DNA from 3 places in the Agromyces capsici genome. Region 2 is predicted to be linked to each of the others. Evidence: predicted binding sites of a transcription regulator. Region 2 holds the regulator's gene; each other region holds the start of a gene.
What was found. Region 2 encodes HrcA, which represses chaperone genes, less so after heat shock. Its sites were predicted from a motif close to TTNGCACTCGNNNNNNNCGAGTGCNAA; they were not measured.
Positions count from the first base shown of each region.

Region 1: a site for HrcA is predicted at 1,880-1,906, ahead of groL (chaperonin GroEL). Genes of this name have one in related genera too.
Region 3: a site for HrcA is predicted at 2,881-2,907, ahead of groES (co-chaperone GroES). Genes of this name have one in related genera too.

Region 1 covers NZ_JBYRET010000001.1:64,747-69,148, forward strand. Annotated here, with positions in the region: gene AC3RKB_RS00350 (acetamidase/formamidase family protein) at 1-93, opposite strand, end outside; gene groL (chaperonin GroEL) at 215-1,837, opposite strand; gene AC3RKB_RS00360 (cold-shock protein) at 2,021-2,224, opposite strand; gene AC3RKB_RS00365 (LytR C-terminal domain-containing protein) at 2,433-2,978, opposite strand; gene AC3RKB_RS00370 (DUF3263 domain-containing protein) at 3,006-3,263, opposite strand; gene msrB (peptide-methionine (R)-S-oxide reductase MsrB) at 3,504-3,905, shown strand; gene AC3RKB_RS00380 (nitroreductase family protein) at 3,908-4,402, shown strand, end outside.
Region 2 covers NZ_JBYRET010000002.1:931,313-935,714, reverse strand. Annotated here, with positions in the region: gene hemW (radical SAM family heme chaperone HemW) at 1-562, shown strand, start outside; gene AC3RKB_RS18105 (DUF4870 domain-containing protein) at 566-1,036, opposite strand; gene AC3RKB_RS18100 (DUF4870 domain-containing protein) at 1,154-1,567, opposite strand; gene hrcA (heat-inducible transcriptional repressor HrcA) at 1,775-2,794, shown strand; gene dnaJ (molecular chaperone DnaJ) at 2,855-3,955, shown strand; gene AC3RKB_RS18085 (16S rRNA (uracil(1498)-N(3))-methyltransferase) at 3,981-4,402, shown strand, end outside.
Region 3 covers NZ_JBYRET010000001.1:216,432-220,833, reverse strand. Annotated here, with positions in the region: gene AC3RKB_RS01050 (DUF4190 domain-containing protein) at 1-272, shown strand, start outside; gene AC3RKB_RS01045 (DUF4190 domain-containing protein) at 301-1,080, shown strand; gene AC3RKB_RS01040 (DUF4190 domain-containing protein) at 1,089-1,649, shown strand; gene AC3RKB_RS01035 (class I SAM-dependent methyltransferase) at 1,666-2,853, opposite strand; gene groES (co-chaperone GroES) at 2,983-3,279, shown strand; gene rarD (EamA family transporter RarD) at 3,508-4,401, shown strand.

The sequences.
Region 1 (4,402 bases), on a different contig from region 2:
CCCCCAGAACAGCGTCTCGGGCTCGGCGGGAACGTAGGCGGCGCGGCCGTCGACCCCCGCCCCGCGCTGCAGCACCCCGTGGAACCCGCCCATCCGCACCGTCCTCGCATCGCCCGATCGCTCGTGTCCGAGAACAGTACCGGTCCGGGCACGACGAAGGGCGCCTCCCGGAGGAGACGCCCTTCGCGTTGCGGTTCGTACCGCGGCGGGACTCTTAGAAGTCCATGCCGCCGCCCATGTCGGCGGCCGCGGGTGCAGCGGCCTTCTCGGGCTTGTCGGCGACGACGGCCTCGGTGGTGAGGAACAGGCCCGCGATCGACGCGGCGTTCTGCAGCGCCGAGCGGGTGACCTTCGCCGGGTCGATGATGCCCTGCGCGAGCAGGTCGCCGTACTCGCCGGTCGCGGCGTTGAGGCCGTGGCCCGCGGGCAGCTCCGAGACCTTGTTGGCCACCACGCCCGGCTCGAGGCCGGCGTTGAGGGCGATCTGCTTGAGCGGCGCCTCGATGGCGACCTTGACGATGTTCGCACCGGTCGCCTCGTCGCCCGAGAGCTCGAGCTTGCCGAACGCGACCTTGCCGGCCTGGATCAGCGCGACGCCGCCACCGGCGACGATGCCCTCCTCGACGGCCGCCTTCGCGTTGCGGACGGCGTCCTCGATGCGGTGCTTGCGCTCCTTGAGCTCGACCTCGGTGGCCGCACCCGCCTTGATGACGGCGACGCCGCCGGCGAGCTTGGCGAGGCGCTCCTGGAGCTTCTCGCGGTCGTAGTCGGAGTCGGTGTTCTCGATCTCCGAACGGATCTGGGCGACGCGGCCCGCGATCTGGTCGGGGTCGCCCGCGCCCTCGACGATGGTGGTCTCGTCCTTGGTGATGACGACCTTGCGCGCCTGGCCGAGCAGGTCGAGGGTCGCGTTCTCGAGCTTGAGGCCGACTTCCTCGGAGATGACCTGGCCGCCGGTGAGGATCGCGATGTCCTGGAGCTGGGCCTTGCGGCGGTCGCCGAAGCCGGGAGCCTTGACGGCGACCGAGCGGAAGATGCCGCGGATCTTGTTCACGACGAGCGTGGCCAGGGCCTCGCCGTCGACATCCTCGGCGATGATCAGGAGCTGCTTGCCCGACTGGATCACCTTGTCGACGATCGGGAGCAGGTCCTTGATGTTCGAGATCTTCTGGTTGGCGATGAGGATGTACGGGTCCTCGAACACCGCCTCCTGGCGCTCCGGGTCGGTGACGAAGTACGCCGACAGGTAGCCCTTGTCGAAGCGCATGCCCTCGGTGAGCTCGAGCTCGGTGCCGAAGGTGTTCGACTCCTCGACGGTGACGACGCCCTCCTTGCCGACCTTGTCGATCGCCTCGGCGATGATCTCGCCGATCTGGGGGTCGGCAGCGGAGATCGATGCGGTCGCGGCGATCTCCTCCTTGGTCTCGATCTCCTTGGCAGCGAGCAGGAGCTCCTCCGAGACGGCCGCGACGGCCTTCTCGATGCCCTTCTTGAGGCTGATCGGGTCGGCGCCGGCGGCGACGTTGCGGAGGCCCTCGCGCACGAGCGCCTGGGCGAGCACGACCGACGTGGTCGTGCCGTCACCGGCGACGTCGTCGGTCTTCTTCGCGACCTCCTTGACGAGCTCGGCGCCGATCTTCTCGTACGGGTCGTCGAGCTCGATCTCCTTGGCGATCGACACGCCGTCGTTCGTGATGGTGGGCGCGCCCCACTTCTTCTCGAGCACGACGTTGCGGCCGCGCGGGCCGAGGGTCACCTTGACCGCGTCGGCGAGCGTGTTGAGGCCACGCTCGAGGCCGCGACGGGCCTCCTCATCGAAAGCAATGATCTTTGCCATGTGTGTCTCTCGTCCCTTCCCGGACGTCCAAGTACCTTGGGGTTAGCACTCGAAACGAGCGAGTGCTAAACCGATTCTGGCACTCACCCGCCACGAGTGCAAGCGAGCCGACGCCGGGCGGAAGGCGCCCGGACGAGCGGAAGCGCCGCCGGTCGGACCGGCGGCGCTTCCGTGAGACGGGGCTCAGGCCGGGCGCACGGCCTCGGCCTGGGGGCCCTTCGAGCCCGATCCGACCTCGAAGACCACCTGCTGGCCCTCTTCGAGCACCTTGTACCCGGCCATGTCGATCGCGGAGTAGTGGACGAAGACGTCCTGGCCCCCGCCGTCGACGGTGATGAATCCGTAACCCTTTTCAGCGTTGAACCACTTGACGGTTCCGTTCGCCATGCGTTGCTCCCATGTTGCCGTGAATCCGAGTCAGCACGTGCCTCTCGCCTGTACCGGGCCGTCGACGTGCTGACGTGGCGCCGGTACGGCGCCGGGTGCTTCACACGGGTTTCGAGCGACCGATTCCAGATACTCACAGGCCGCGCGCCGCGCACAAGAGGGTGCGCGTCACGAATGGTCGCAGAATGGCAACGATTCGGTCACCGGCTCAGCCGGCGGCCTGCTCGGCGTAGTCGGCGCCGAGGACGGCCACGAGCTGCATCCCCGCCTCGCCGAACTCCTCGGAGAGCCGCACGTCGGCGCCGGGCAGCAGCTGCGCGACGCCCCGGGCGGCGCCCTCGAGCTCGGGCGTCGCGTAGTAGACGACGGTCTCCTGGATGTCGTTCGCGTCGGCGTTCGACGCGACGCCCACCGGCACGCCGCCCGCTGCGAGCGTCTCGCTCGCCCGCGCCGCCAGCCCCGCGGTCGTCGTGCCGTTCAGCACGGCGACGGGGATGTCGGGGGCGATCGTCGGCTCGGCCGTGACCACCGGCTCCGGCGAGGCGGTCGGCATCGCGGTGTCGCCGAAGTCCAGCCGGTCGTTGAAGACGGCCACCGCCGCGATCCCCGCGACCGCGAGCACCACGGTGGCCAGCGCCGCCCAGCCGAACGCGATCCAGCGGTTGCGTCGCCGCGCGGGCGCTCGATGCGCGCCGACCCGCTCGATGCCGTGCGGGATCGAGTCGAATCGGTCGCGGGGGAACTTCTGCGCCATGGGTCCAGTCGTGGGGTCGGGGTCGGCTCAGCCGTGCGGATGGCCGTGGGGAATCGTACGACGTGCGCGGGCCTCCGCGCGCGCCTCGCGCTGCCGCTGCAGCCGCTTGACCAGCATCGGGTCGTGCCGGAGCGCGTCGGGCGAGTCCACGAGGGCGCCGAGTTGGCGGTAGTAGCGGGCCGCCGACATGCCCAGTTCGTCGCGGATGGCGTCGGCCTTGCGTGCCGCGTCGCGCCACGGCCGCGCCTCGAACGCGAGGATGTCGCGTTGGCGGTCGTCGAGCATGCCACCTCCGTTCGGGCTCGCGTTGGACGCCATCCTAGGGACCGGAGGCCGGGAAGCCGCCGCACGCCACACTCGCGCGCGATCACCGTCCCGGCCAGGGTCGCCGCCCTGCTCCGGTCGCCGGTCGCGGGACGCCGGTGGCGCCGGACGGGAACACCGCCGGCGAGCCACGTGTTGCACCGGGCGTCGCGGGATGCGCGACGATGGAGGAGTCCCCAACGTGCACGAGGAGCAGGCCGCATGACCTACCAGGTGAGCAAGTCCGACGACGAGTGGCGCGAGCAGCTCGGCGCCGACCAGTACGCCGTGCTGCGCGAGGCCGCGACCGAGCGCCCGTGGACGGGCGAGCTGCTCGACGAGGAGCGCGCCGGGATCTACGCCTGCGCCGCGTGCGGCGCCGAGCTCTTCAAGAGCGGCACCAAGTTCGACTCGGGCTGCGGATGGCCGAGCTTCTACGAGTCGGTCCGCCCCGAGGCCGTCGAGCTCATCGAGGACGCCTCGCTCGGGATGGTGCGCACCGAGGTGCGATGCGCGAACTGCGGCTCGCACCTCGGGCACGTGTTCCCCGACGGGTTCGGCACGCCCACGGGCGACCGCTACTGCATGAACTCGATCGCGCTCGACTTCACGCCCGAGTCCTGAGCGTGGCATCCGTTCGCGAGGCCGCCCTCGCCCGGCGGTCGTGGCCGAGGGTGACGGATGCCGCGCCCTCCGACGCCGAGCTCGGCGAGCTCCTCGAAGCGGCGGGGCGCGTGTCCGACCACGGCGCGCTCGTGCCGTGGCGCGTGATCGCGCTGCGCGGGGACGCCCGGAACCGTCTCGGCGACGCGCTCGTCGAGGCGGCCGGGGTCGAGGCCGACGCCGCGTCCAAGCTCGTGGGCAAGCCGCTGCGCGCCCCCCTGCTCGTGGCGCTCGTCGCGATCGTCCGACCGCATCCGAAGGTCGCCGACTGGGAGCAGGAGGCGTGCGCCGCCGGCGTCGGACACGTCCTGACGATGCTGCTCGACGAGGCCGGATGGGGCGTCATGTGGCGCACGGGCCCGCACACGCGGCATCCGGCGGTCGCTCGCATGCACGGCCTCGCCGACGACGAGCGGCTCATGGGCTGGCTCTACGTCGGCGGCAAGCCGGCGACCGGG
Region 2 (4,402 bases):
CTACGCGCTCATCGTCGAGGACGGCACGAAGCTCGCGCGGCAGATCCGGCGCGGCGAGCTGGCGGCACCCGACGACGACCTCTCCGCCGACATGTACGAGCTCGCCGACGACCTGCTCAACGCAGGCGGCTACGAGTGGTACGAGGTGTCGAACTGGGCGACGGATGCCTCGCACCGCTCGCGCCACAACCTCGGCTACTGGCGCGGGGACGACTGGTGGGGCGTCGGGCCCGGCGCGCACAGCCACGTCGGCGGCGTGCGGTGGTGGAACGCGAAGCACCCTGCCGCCTACGCCGACCGGATCGCCGCGGGCGTCTCGCCGGCCGTCGGGCGGGAGACGCTCGATGCACCCGCCCGTGAGACGGAGCGCGTGCTGCTGGCCACGCGCATCCGCGAGGGCATCGAGGTGGGATCCCTCCACGCCGGCGGGCGTCACGCGGTGGCGGGGCTCATCGCCGACGGGCTCGTGGACGCACGAACCGCCCTCGCCGGTCGGCTGACGCTGACGCGGCGAGGGCGGTTGCTGGCCGACGCCGTCGTGCGGCGCCTGGTCGAGGACTGAGTCCTAGCTCACGAACTTGATCGCGACCGGGTAGACGTAGTACTCGCCGTTGTTGGCCTTGATCGCGGCGATGATGCCGAACACGATCGCGGCGATCCAGGCGGCGATCAGGATGAAGATGCCGATGATCACGAACGTGAGGATCGAGCCCACGACGTATGCGATCAGCAGCGTGATCTGGAAGTTCAGCGCGGTCGCGGTGTGCTCGCGGATGAACGGGCCCTTGTCCTTGAGGATCAGGTAGCCGATCAGCGCGGGCAGGAAGCCGAACAGGATGCCGCCGATGTGGATCAGCGTCGCCCAGAGCTTCTCGTCGGCGGGGCTGAGCGGCTGGCTCTGCTGGTAGGCCCCTCCACCGGGAGGCGGAGGCGTGGGGCCGCCCGGAGGCGGCGGCGGCGTGCCGCCGGGAGGCGGCGGAGGCGTGGTCCCGCCGGGCGGGGGCGTCGGGGGCGTGGGAGGTGGTGCGTCGGACATGATGCTGCTCCTTGAGGGTCGCGCCCGGATCGCGGGTCGGTGTTTTCATGCTGGCACAGCGCGACGCGCCGGTCGAGGCATCCTCGCCCGGCGCGTCGCGTGACGAGATGCGGCGCCTTACTTGATGAGGCGCACCGCGAAGGGGTAGCGGTAGTGGCGACCCTCCTTGGCCTGGAGGAAGGCGATGATCGAGAAGACCACTCCGAGCACCCACGGGACCCAGGTCAGGAAGGAGAGGAACGCGCCGAAGCCGAACGTCACGATCGTGAGGACGGTGACGACGATCCAGAGCGCGATGGTCGCGAACAGCAGGGTGATCTGGAAGTTCAGGGCCTCCTTGGCCTCGGTGTTCGTGAAGGAGCCGCGGTCCTTGAACACGAGCCAGATGATCAGCGACGGGAGGATGCCGAGGATGCCGCCGAGGTGCGCGAACGACCCCCACTGCACGTCCTGCTCGTGCGAGAGCGGGGCGGCGGGAGCCGACTGCGGGGCGGCGTTGGGATCGTGCGGAGGGACGTTGGGGTCGGTCATGTGCATGCCTTTCGGATCGGGACGCGGGCACCTCGAACGGGGAGGGGTGGATCGGGTGGGTGCGCGCGACGTTGCACACGCTACTGCGGCGCCGTTCCGGCGGGCAACGGTGCGAGCCCTGAATGTCGCGATAGGATTGGCAGTCATGCGAACCGAGTGCTAAGCGCCGGTCCGCCGCCGTCACGCCGGTCGAGGGAAGCGAGGGCCATGGTCTCCGAACGCAGTCTCGCCGTGCTCCGCGCGATCGTGCAGGACTACGTCGCGTCGCGCGAGCCGGTCGGCTCGAAGACGATCGTCGAGCGTCACCACTTCGGCGTGTCGGCGGCCACCATCCGCAACGACATGGCCCTGCTCGAGGAGGAGGAGCTCATCGCGGCTCCGCACACCTCGTCGGGCCGCATCCCCACCGACAAGGGCTACCGGGTGTTCGTCGACCAGCTCGCCGACATCCGCCCGCTGACGACCGCGCAGCGGCAGGCGATCGAGACCTTCCTCGGCGAGTCGAACGACCTCGACGAGCTGCTCTCACGCACCGTGCGGCTCGTCGCGCAGCTCACCCGCCAGCTCGCGGTCGTGCAGTACCCCAGCTTCCAGCGCGCTCGCGTTCGCCACGTCGAACTGGTCTCGCTCGCGCCCACGCGCGTGCTCTGCATCCTCATCTCCGACACCGGACAGGTCGAGCAGCGGCTCGCCGAGCTCGCAGAGCCGGCCGACGAGGAGACGCTGGGCCGGCTCCGCAACCGCCTGAACGAGGTGGCCGCGGGCCTGACGATGACGGATGCCGCGGCGGCACTCTCCGCCGAGACCGCGAACGCCGACCGGGCCCATGCCGAGGTGCTGCGCACCCTCGCGGCCACGCTCGCCGACCAGGCGAAGTTCACCCGCAGCGACCGGCTCGTCGTCGCGGGCGCTGCGAACCTCGTGCGCACCGAGCAGGACTTCGCCGGCAACATCCTCGGCGTCATCGAGGCGATCGAGGAGCAGGTCGTGATCCTGCGCCTCTTCGGCGAGATGACCTCGGAGGAGGGGCTGGCGGTGCGCATCGGACGCGAGAACGCCGCGTACGGCCTCGGCGAGACCTCGGTCGTGTCGAGCTCGTTCGAGATCCCGGGCCGCGACGTGTCGCGCCTCGGCATCGTCGGCCCGACCCGCATGGACTACTCCCAGAGCATGGCCGCCGTGCGCGCCGTGGCTCGCTACCTCTCCCGGACGCTCGGCGAGAGCTGAACCGCGCGGAGCCGCCCGTCGCGGCATCCGCCACCGGCAATCGAAAGGAACCCGCCTGCAGTGGCCGACCACTACGAGGTCCTCGGCGTCTCCCGCGACGCCACCCCCGACGAGATCAAGAAGGCGTACCGCCGCCTCGCCCGCGAGCTCCACCCCGACGTGAACCCGGGCGCCGACGCGTCCGAGCGGTTCAAGCAGGTCACGCACGCGTACGACGTGCTCTCCGACCCCAAGCAGCGCCAGCAGTACGACCTCGGCGGCGGGCAGGGCGGCTTCTCGGGCGCCGGCTTCGGCGGGTTCGGCGACATCTTCGAGACGTTCTTCGGCGCCGGGCAGGCCAGCCGCGGGCCGAGGTCGCGGCGCGAGCGCGGCCAGGACGCGCTGATCCGGCTCGACGTGAGCCTCGACGAGGTCATCTTCGGCACGCATCGCGACCTCGAGGTCGATACGGCGGTGACCTGCGAGACGTGCCACGGCTCGTGCTGCCAGCCCGGCACCTCGCCCGTGACGTGCGACATCTGCGGCGGCACCGGGCACATCCAGCGTTCGGTGCGGTCGCTGCTCGGCAATGTCATGACCTCGAGCCCGTGCGGTTCCTGCCGCGGCTACGGCACGATCATCGCGACGCCGTGCGTCACGTGCCAGGGCCAGGGCCGCGTGCGCGCGCGGCGCACGGTGCCGGTCGACGTGCCCGCCGGGGTCGACACCGGCGTGCGGCTGCAGATGCCGGGCTCGGGCGAGGCCGGCCCCGCCGGCGGGCCGAACGGCGACCTCTACCTCGAGGTCAAGGTGAAGAACCACGAGGTGTTCAGCCGCAACGGCGACGACCTGCTCTGCACACTCGAGGTGCAGATGACCGACGCCGTGCTCGGCACGAACGCGAAGGTCGAGGCCCTCGACGGCGACGTCGACCTCGAGCTCAAGCCCGGGGTGCAGAGCGGCGAGATCCTGACGGTCAAGGACCGCGGCATCACGCACCTTCGCGGCGGCGGGCGCGGCGACCTCAAGGTCGCGGTGCACGTCGTGACGCCGACCAAGCTCAGTCACAAGGAGCGCGAGCTCGTGCAGCAGCTCGCGAAGGCACGCAAGGCGCAGCCGCCGCAGCTCGGGCACTTCCAGCAGGGGCTGTTCGCGCGGCTGCGCGACCGGTTCCTGGGCTGACGGCGACGAGCCGGCGGATGGCGCGATGAGCAGCCTCTACCTCGACGAGACGCTCGACCTCGCCGCGGTCGGCCGCGGCGACGCGGTCGTGCTCGCGGGCGACGAGGCGCGGCACGCGGTCACGGTCGCGCGCGTGCGCGTCGGCGAGCGGATCTCGGTCGGCGACGGCCGCGGCCGGATTCTGACGGGCGCGGTCATCGCGGCCGAGGGGCGCCGACTCGAGCTCGAGGTCGACGACGTGCGCGACGACGCGGAACCGGCACCCCGGCTCACGCTCGTGCAGGCGCTCGCGAAGGGCGACCGCGACGAGCTCGCGGTGCAGGCGGCGACCGAGCTCGGCGTCGACCGCATCGTGCCGTGGGCGGCCGGCAGGTCGGTCTCACGCTGGGAGGGCCCCAAGGCCGAGAAGGGCCGCGCGCGCTGGGCGAGCATCGTCCGCGAGGCCGT
Region 3 (4,402 bases), on a different contig from region 2:
CCACGCCCTCGTACGGCGCACCGGCCACGCAGAAGACCAACGTCCTCGCGATCGTCTCGCTCGTGTCGTCGTTCTTCATCTCGCTCGTCGGCATCATCACGGGCCACATCGCGCTCAGCCAGATCAAGAAGACCGGCGAGCAGGGCCGCGGCCTCGCGATCGCCGGCCTGATCATCGGCTACGTCGGCCTGGTGATCGGCATCATCTTCGCGATCGTCTGGTTCGCGATCCTCGGCGCCGCGATCAACAGCGGCACCGTCACCACCTACTGATCCACCCGCAGCACGGAAGGGGCTCGACATGAGCGATCCCAGGAACCCCGACGAGCCGGTCGAGCCGGCCGAGCCGGTCACGCCGTCCGATCCGACGGTGCCCGCGGAACCCGTCGAGCCCCCCGTGCCTGCGGAGCCGGTCGAGCCGTCCATCCCGGCCGAGCCGGTCGAGCCGTCCATCCCGGCCGAGCCGGGCCCCGAGGCGCCCGAGCCGTTCCCTCCGCTCGAGGCGCCCGAGGCGCCGGAGGTGCCCGGCGCTCCAGTGCCGCCGCCTCCGCCGGTACCTCCCGTCCCGCCGGCCCCGCCCGCGCCGCCGTCGTACGAGGCCAGCGCGCCGTCGTCGCCGTTCGGCGCGCCCGCCGACGCCACGCCGCCGGCCTACGGTGCGGCGCCTCCGGCGTACGGTGCGGCGCCCGCCGCGCCGCCCGCCTACGGCTCGGCCCCGCCCGCCTCCGGCGCGTCCGGCGTGCCGCCCTACGGCGCTGCTCCCACGCCGGGCGCGTATGCGCCGCCGTCCAAGCCGACCCCGGTGCTCAGTCTCATCTCCCTCATCGCCGGCATCATCGGCATCATCGGCTCGCCGATCCTCTTCGTGCCGTTCGTCGGCGGCGTGCTCGGGCTGTTCGTCCCCGCGGCGGCCGTCGTCCTCGGCTTCATCGGTCGCAAGAAGGAGCCGGCGGCCAAGGGCATGTGGCTGACCGGCATCGTCCTCGGCTTCATCGGCCTCGCGCTGGCGGTGCTCTCGTTCATCCTGTGGGGCGTGCTGTTCGCGATCGGCAACACCTACAGCGGCGACTACATGTATTGAGCAGGACCGTGACCGACGATCGGATGCCTCCGGAGCCCCGTGCCGCGCCCGGCGCGGCGCCCCGGGCCGACCAGGGGCCGCAGCGGAGCGTTCCGACCCACACCGCGCCCACGCCGATCGGCCCGCACACCGCGCTCGAGCCGCCCGCAGCCGCCCCGACGGAGGGCGCGGAGATCGAGCGCCGTCCGTCGTCCGTCGCACCGGTCCGCGAACTCGACCGGCCCTTCGACACGGGTGAACTGCACGGGCTGCCGACCGGCCAGTTGCTCGCGGTGGGCCGTCCCGCGCCCGAGACGCCGGAGTACGAGCTCGAGGAGGATGAGCGGCGCCGGCTCTACAGCTACGTCGCCGCGGTGCTCGGCGTGATCGGAGCGGCCGCCTCGCTCTTCGTCGGATGGATGCTGCCCGTCTCGATCGCGGCCATCGTGTTCGGCGTCCTCGGCCTCCGTCGCGAGGAGCACGGCCGGACCCCCGCGTTCATCGGCATCGGCACCGGCATCGCGGGCCTCGTCTTCTCGGGCGTGTGGATCGGTTACTACGCGATCGTCTTCGGCGCCCTGACGCGCTGACCGAGTCGTTCCGGGACTAGAGCCGCTCGACGAGCAGGGCGACGTGGCGGCCCTCCTCGCGCGTGAGCACGATCGTCGCCGATGCGTCGCCCTTGAGTTTCAGCCGCGTTCGCAGCGCCGCGGGGTCGACGTCGACGCCGCGCTTCTTGATCTCGAGCGCGCCCACGCCGCGGGCCTGGAGCGCCTGACGGAGGTGCCGCTCATCGGCCGGCAGTCGCTCGAGCACGCGGAACCCGCGCGCGAACGGGGTGTCGACGGGGCGGTCGCCCGTGAAGTACGCGATGCCCTCGCTCAGCATCCACGCGCCGTTCGCACGGGCGAGGTCGCCGATGAGCCGAGCCCGGATCACCGCGCCGTCGGGTTCGTACAGGTAGTCGCCGAGCGGGCCGACCGGGGCGTCCTCGCTGTCGGCGGGCGCCACGAGCTCGTGCGCGGCGCCGCCGCGGATGACGAGCGCGGCCCGGCCGATCCCCGGCCGCGCGAGCACGCCGGTCCACACCGCGAGCTCGACGACGTCGCCGTCGACCGACACCCACTGCGCCTCGGCGCCGGCCGGGACCACGTCGCGATCGGTGCCCGGGCCGAGCTTCACGCCCACGGGCATGCGCTCGGCCAAGCCGAACGCGAAGTCGAGCGACGGGGAGTAATCCGCCGAATCGGCCAGGCGCGTGGTCGTGCCGCCCGCGGTCGTGCGGCGCGCGGGGTCGAGCCAGGCCGCGTCGATGCCGGCCAGCGGCACGTCCTCGGCCCGGGCGTGCAGCACGTGCACGCTCGGGAACGGGGTGAGGTTGAACGCGGCGATCGCGGCGGTCACCTCGTCGGCTTCCGCGGCCGTGACCTCGAGGTCGACCGCGGCGAACGCGAGCGCGTCGCCGCCGATGCCGCAGCCGAGGTCGGCGACGTGGCGGAGGCCGGCGCGGGCGTACCGGCCCGCGTGCAGCGCGGCGACGCGCAGGCGCGTCGCCTGCTCGAGGCCCGCCTCGGTGAAGAGCATGCGGTCGGCGAACTCGCCGAACTTCGCGCGCGCCTTCGAACGCAGCTTGGACTGGCTGAGCACGGCCGCGACGAGGCCCGGGGAGTGGCCCTGCCGGCGGAGGTCGGCGACCGTCTTGACGATGTCGGCGCTGCTCGTCCAGGCCGGGAGCGAGTCGAGAAGGTCGAGGCCCTCGGGGGAGAGCAGCCGCACCAGCTCGTCGCGTTCCACGCCGCCACGCTAGCACCGCGACATCCGCTGGCACTCACGTTGCACGAGTGCCAGAACCCCCCTAGACTCTCGTTAGCACTCTCACCCAGAGGCTGCTAACCCCAGTCTTCGTCAAGAAAGAGGTCAACCGTGTCGGTTTCCATCAAGCCGCTCGAGGATCGCATCGTCATCAAGCAGGTCGAGGCCGAGCAGACCACGGCGTCGGGCCTGGTCATCCCCGACACCGCCAAGGAGAAGCCCCAGGAGGGCGAGGTCGTGGCGGTCGGCCCGGGCCGCATCGACGACAACGGCAACCGCATCCCGCTCGACGTGGCCGTCGGCGACAAGGTGATCTACTCCAAGTACGGCGGCACCGAGGTGAAGTTCGGCGGCGAGGAGTACCTCGTGCTGTCGGCTCGCGACGTGCTCGCGGTCGTCGTCCGCTAGTCGACGCCGACGTCTTCCGCGGCCCGGATGCCCCACGGCATCCGGGCCGCGTCATCGTCTCGGGGCCATGGCGGGCGGATGGCTCGCGCCGAGGCCGACGGCGGGATCTCGACGGCGGACGGCAGGCTCGCTCGGCCTCCCGTCGTGGGCCGCGTCTAGGCTGAGCTGGTGCCACCCGCTTCGCCGACCGTCGCGCCCGTGCGCGCCCCACGAGCCGGGGTGAACCGCATGGGGCTCGCGTACGCGGCCTCCGCGTACGCCCTCTGGGGATTCCTCCCGATCTACTTCATCGCGCTCGCGCCGACCGGCCCCGTCGAGATCGTCGCGTGGCGCATCCTGCTCTCGCTGGTGTTCTGCGCCGTGCTCATCGCCGTCACGCGCACCTGGCGCGCGTTCGCCGCGCTGCTGCGCGACCGGCGCGTCGTGCTCATCATGGGGGTGGCCGGGGCGCTCATCTTCGTCAACTGGCTCACCTACGTCTTCGCGACGCTCTCCGGCCAGGTCGTCGAGGCGTCGCTCGGGTACTTCATCAACCCGATCGTCACGGTGTTCCTCGGCGTGCTCGTGCTGCGCGAGCGGCTCAACGCCGTGCAGTGGACGGCCGTGGGTATCTCGATCGTCGCGGTCGTCGTGCTCGCCGTCGGGTACGGCCAGCCGCCGTGGATCGCGCTCGTGCTGGCGTTCAGCTTCGGCTTCTACGGGCTCATCAAGAAGCGCGTCGGCGGGCGGGTCGACGCCGTGTCGGGCCTGACGCTCGAGACCGCATGGCTCGCGCCCCTCTCGGCGGTCCTGCTCGTCGTCGTGGGGGCGGCCGGCGGACTCACGATGGGAACGCTGGGCGCGTGGCACACGATCCTGCTGCTCGCTGCGGGCGCCGTGACCGCCATCCCGCTCCTCCTCTTCGCGGCGGCGTCGCGACGATTGCCGCTCATCTACATGGGGTTCATCCAGTACTTCGCGCCGTTCATCCAGTTCCTCGTCGGCGTGGTCGTGCTGGGGGAGCCCATGCCGCTCGAGCGGTGGATCGGGTTCGGGCTCGTCTGGCTCGCGCTCGTGGTCCTCACGTTCGACCTCGTCCGGGGCGCGCGCACGGCCCGGCGCGCTGCGCTCGCCTCGCTCTGAG